Regions from separate parts of the Psychrobacillus sp. FSL K6-4046 genome, predicted to be linked through region 2. Evidence: predicted binding sites of a transcription regulator. Region 2 holds the regulator's gene; the other holds the start of a gene.
What was found. Region 2 encodes LexA, which represses DNA repair genes until DNA is damaged. Its sites were predicted from a motif close to CGAACATATGTTCG; they were not measured.

Region 1 (2,414 bases), 860 kb from region 2:
GTTATTAAATTGTTTTCTAACTGGGCTGATTTAGCTCGTAGAGAAGGGTTACTTGCATTAGAGAGTAAAACAACCGATGTGGAAGATCCATTTTTGAAAAATGGACTTACTTTAGCTATCGATGGACAGAATGCAGATTATATTAGAGATGTGTTAACAGAAGAAATTAATGCCTTGGAAGAAAGACATTCCACTGGTGCTCAGATTTTCACGCAGGCAGGTACATATGCACCTACTCTTGGAGTGCTAGGTGCAGTAGTTGGTTTAGTAGCAGCGCTAGGCGATATGAATGATATAGAAAAATTAGGACATGCAATTTCCGCTGCATTCATCGCTACATTATTAGGGATATTCACAGGTTATGTGCTTTGGCATCCATTTGCCAACAAGTTAAAACGGAAGTCAAAGCAAGAGGTTAGACAAAAAACTATGATGTTAGAGGGAATCCTTTCTGTCTTAGAAGGAGATGCACCACGTGTGATAGAGCAGAAATTGGCTTCTTATCTATCTATGTCTGAACGTAAAAAAGTTTTAAATGAAAGCGGGGAGGCAGGCCTTGGCAAAGAAGCATAAGAAACATCAGCATGAAGAGGAAATGAGTGAATCTTGGCTTCTTCCTTACGCAGATATTTTAACTTTACTACTTGCACTGTTTATTGTGTTATTTGCTTCTAGTACTGTTGATCAAGAAAAGCTAAACCAAATGTCCGCGGTATTCAATCAAGTGTTTGACGGAGGTACCGGACTAATGGAACAGCCTTCGCCAATGGATGTACCTAGAAACAATAATAGCGGTGATTCCAATCAAAGCATGGCTTACATCGAAGATCAGCAAGCTTTATCTGAGATTCAAGACAGTGTTGATGAATACATAGCGGTTAATGCGCTAGAGAAACAATTTGCAACTGAGTTAACAAGCGAAGGTCTTTTAGTGACAATTAGAGATAGCATTTTATTTGACTTGGGACAGGCAGAGGTAAAACAAGAGTATCGACAAATTGCAGAAGATATATCAGATTTACTGGTGTTTGATCCGCCTCGGAATGTTGTGATTACAGGACACACGGATAATATTCCGATATCTAGTAGTGTTTATGCCTCTAACTGGGAGTTAAGTGTTATGCGCTCGGTGAACTTTTTGAAAATATTAGTAAACAATAACACGATTGATCCTCTGTACTTTAGTGCGAAGGGCTACGGAGAATTCAAGCCGGTTGCTGCTAATGATACGGAAGAAGGCAGAGCAAAAAATAGACGTGTCGAAGTGCTGATACAGCCTCGAGTATTAGAGGATGGCAGCTTAAACGACCAACCCCAATAAAATGAAACTGACAATTATTTAAAATAGTTGTCAGTTTTTCTTTGACTTTTTAAAACAAAAGTTTATAATTAAAACAAATGTTTGAAGAGGGGAGGTTGTCCTAATGGAATCCAAGGAATTAAAAGTTCTGACCTATTTGCGTAACAATCCTTATGCATCACAACAAGAAATGGCAGATGCCTTAAAGATGTCCAGGCCAGCAGTTGCTAATATCATTTCTCAGCTCATTAAAAGTGGGAAAATTATTGGCAGAGCATACATTTTACCAGAGAACAAAGAGATTATTTGTATAGGTGGAGCTAATGTAGATAGAAAGTATATAGTAAAAGATCAATTACAAATGGGTACTTCTAATCCTACTACAAGCCTGCAAAGTATAGGCGGAGTTGCAAGAAATATTGCTGAAAACTTAGGAAGGCTTGGCAATACCGTCAGGCTACTTACAGTTGTCGGTAACGATATGGAATACGCTTCTATCGAAAAGGCATCTAGTCACTGGATGAACTTGTTTTCTGTAGAAAAGCTTGTTAACTACTCTACTGGAACGTACTCAGCCGTACTAGACCAACAGGGGGAAATGCTTTTTGCCCTGGCTAATATGGATATTTATGATCAGCTAACAGTGGACTACATGAAAAAACAAGAGGCTTATCTTACTAATGCGCAAATGCTCATAATAGATATGAACTGTCCAAAAGATGTAATGGAATACATTCACGCATTGGCGGTCGGCAATAAGATTCCTCTTGCAATTATCCCAGTGTCTTCACCGAAGATGAATCGAATGCCGGAGAATCTGGAAGGAATAGAGTGGCTTATAACAAATAAGGATGAAGCCGAGACATACTTTCAAACGCAGATTGTGGATGAGGAATCTTGGAAACGTACAGCCGAGGCATTTGTCCAAAAAGGCATACGCCATGTCATTATAACGAATGGCAGCAAGGGAGTAGTATGTGCTGGGAAAGAGATCGAGACATTGTTTATGCCTGCTATCCAAACAGAGCAGGTAGTAGACGTGACTGGTGCAGGAGATGCCTTTGTTTCTGGGGTTCTTCATGCTTCGTTGGATGGAGTAGAAGTAAAGCAGGCT
Region 2 (2,414 bases):
TTTGAATTACAGGCAACTAAGTAAATAGTGCACGAAAGTAAAAATAATAATTTTAGTCCTTTCCTCATATTTTCTCTCCTTTTCTTATTTGGGTTGTGACACACATATATGGAAGGTTTTTCTTGAACTATAAAACTTTACCCTTCGTCGCAAAAAGAAAAACCAAAAAAGGAGAAAATTGTATAAAATAAATGAAAAATAGAGTATTTAATATTTTTTAGTAGAAATGTATGTAATAGTTGTTAGAATAATGGTTTTTCAAATTGGTTCAGATGGGCAATCACAGCTAGTTGACCAATATGGTAGGCCTCGTGACCATACACATGCTGAAATACCCAACCAATTGTCGGAACTGATGGAGGGATCCACCCGTCAGAAAATGATGGCACGTCTATAAGCTGGTCAAATTGTAAAACATCCAAAGAGTTAAGAATAAAATCAGTTTCCATTCTGATTTCCTCGTAAGCTGTTAAGATTTCTCGAGGTGGTGAATAAGCATTAACAGTAACTTTAGGTTTCTTTTTAAAAGCTATTTCATTGATCCAGAAATCCTCACTTGTGGCTATATGAAATACTACCCAGGCTACATTATTAGAGTAATTAGGGTGAACTTTCACCCAATTTTCTTCAGACAAATTTTTAAGGTAAGGTATTAAGGTTTTTCGAAAATCGTTACGATAAGGAAATTGCAATTTGAATCTTCCTTTCCACGGTTAGTAGATTATGATTCTCTTTTGTTAAGTTCTTTCATAAAAAGACGAGGGGGAAGTGTAGACTTAAGGTGTAAAAGCAAGATAAGAAATTATTAGTAAAAACAAAACCCCCTCACATATAAATGTGAAGGGGTTTTTCGATGATCTAAACAGAAATGTCCACTTTCTAGTTTAGATATGATATCGGCTCTACGTAATCATACTATGATACGGAAATAAGTCAAGAGATTATTAGTGGATATGTCGGTAAACTCCAACTACTTTTCCTAAAATCGAAACTTGGTTCACAATAATAGGGTCCATAGTCGAGTTTTCTGGTTGTAATCTAAAATATGTTTTTTCTTTAAAGAACCGTTTCACAGTAGCTTCGTCGTCCTCAGTCATTGCAACTACAATATCCCCATTATTAGCAGATTGTTGTTGTTTAACCACAACATAATCTCCATTCAAGATTCCAGCTTCAATCATACTGTCACCCATAATTTCTAACATGAATAGATGGTCGTCCGATGTACCAAACGTTTCAGGTAAAGGAAAAAATTCTTCAACATTTTCAATAGCTGTTATAGGCATACCGGCAGTAACTTTACCAACCAAAGGAACATGCACAACACCCTGTCTTTCCACAGAAACTTCCAAACCGTCCAATATTTCAATAGCGCGTGGTTTTGTAGGATCTCTCCGAATTAACCCTTTACTCTCTAATCTTGCTAAGTGACCATGCACTGTAGAGCTTGAGGCAAGTCCAACAGCCTCGCCAATTTCACGTACGGAAGGTGGATAGCCTTTTTTACGAACCTCTTCTTTTATAAAAGCTAAAATATCTTCCTGTCTTTTCGACGCTTTCTTCAATGAGTTCACCTCTTTTAGTAATAAATTACCTACTATATTAATACTTGTTAATAGTATAACAGTGTCCTATACAATATGCAAACATAGGTTCTAAAATATGTTGACAAAAACAAATGTTCGCATTAGTATTAAAATATAGATACGAACAAACATTCTTATTTGGAGGTTTTAACATGAATTGGGTAAAAAACAATTATTTTTTAGCGTTATTTTTAGGACTTAATCTAATTTTCATAACAACTATGGCTATTACACATACAATCTCGGCAGAAAAAGATTACGAAATTCATATAGAACAAGGAGATTCCCTTTGGGGACTTGCTAGTGAATATGGAGTAAAAGATTCAAAAGAAGACTGGATAAGTAAAGTTATCGAAATGAATAATTTATATGATACCTCTATTAAACCAGGAGATGTTATAGTAATTCCAAAGGTAAGTGAGAACTATCACTTAAATTATGGAACAGAGGTAGCAGGAGAATGAAATCAGTTATTTATTGTCGGGTAAGTACAGACAAGTCTACTCAAGAAACTTCACTAGAGAGACAAGAAGAAGAGTTAATAGATTTTGCAACAAAACAGGGTTATGAGGTTTCTCAAGTATTCTTAGACCAGCATAGTGGGTACGATGTGGAGAGAGATGGCCTACTAGAAATGCTTAATTATGTGAAGGAGAATGATATTAAAGCTGTATTTGTCCAAGATGAAACTAGAATCGGCAGAGGAAATGGGAGAATGGCAGTCCTTCATATGCTGCAGAAAACGAATACTACCGTATTTACATTGCAAGATAAAGGGATATTAAACCTTAATGAAATGGATTCTATGCTTTTAGAAATTCTTGCCTT

Region 1: a site for LexA is predicted at 1,392-1,405, ahead of MKY09_RS15340 (carbohydrate kinase). Genes of this name have one in related genera too.

The regions. Positions count from the first base shown of each region.
Region 1 covers NZ_CP152020.1:3,116,601-3,119,014, reverse strand. Annotated here, with positions in the region: gene motA (flagellar motor stator protein MotA) at 1-573, shown strand, start outside; gene motB (flagellar motor protein MotB) at 557-1,321, shown strand; gene MKY09_RS15340 (carbohydrate kinase) at 1,425-2,414, shown strand, end outside.
Region 2 covers NZ_CP152020.1:2,261,025-2,263,438, reverse strand. Annotated here, with positions in the region: gene MKY09_RS11200 (hypothetical protein) at 1-68, opposite strand, end outside; gene MKY09_RS11195 (DinB family protein) at 243-692, opposite strand; gene lexA (transcriptional repressor LexA) at 945-1,565, opposite strand; gene MKY09_RS11185 (LysM peptidoglycan-binding domain-containing protein) at 1,739-2,050, shown strand; gene MKY09_RS11180 (recombinase family protein) at 2,047-2,414, shown strand, end outside.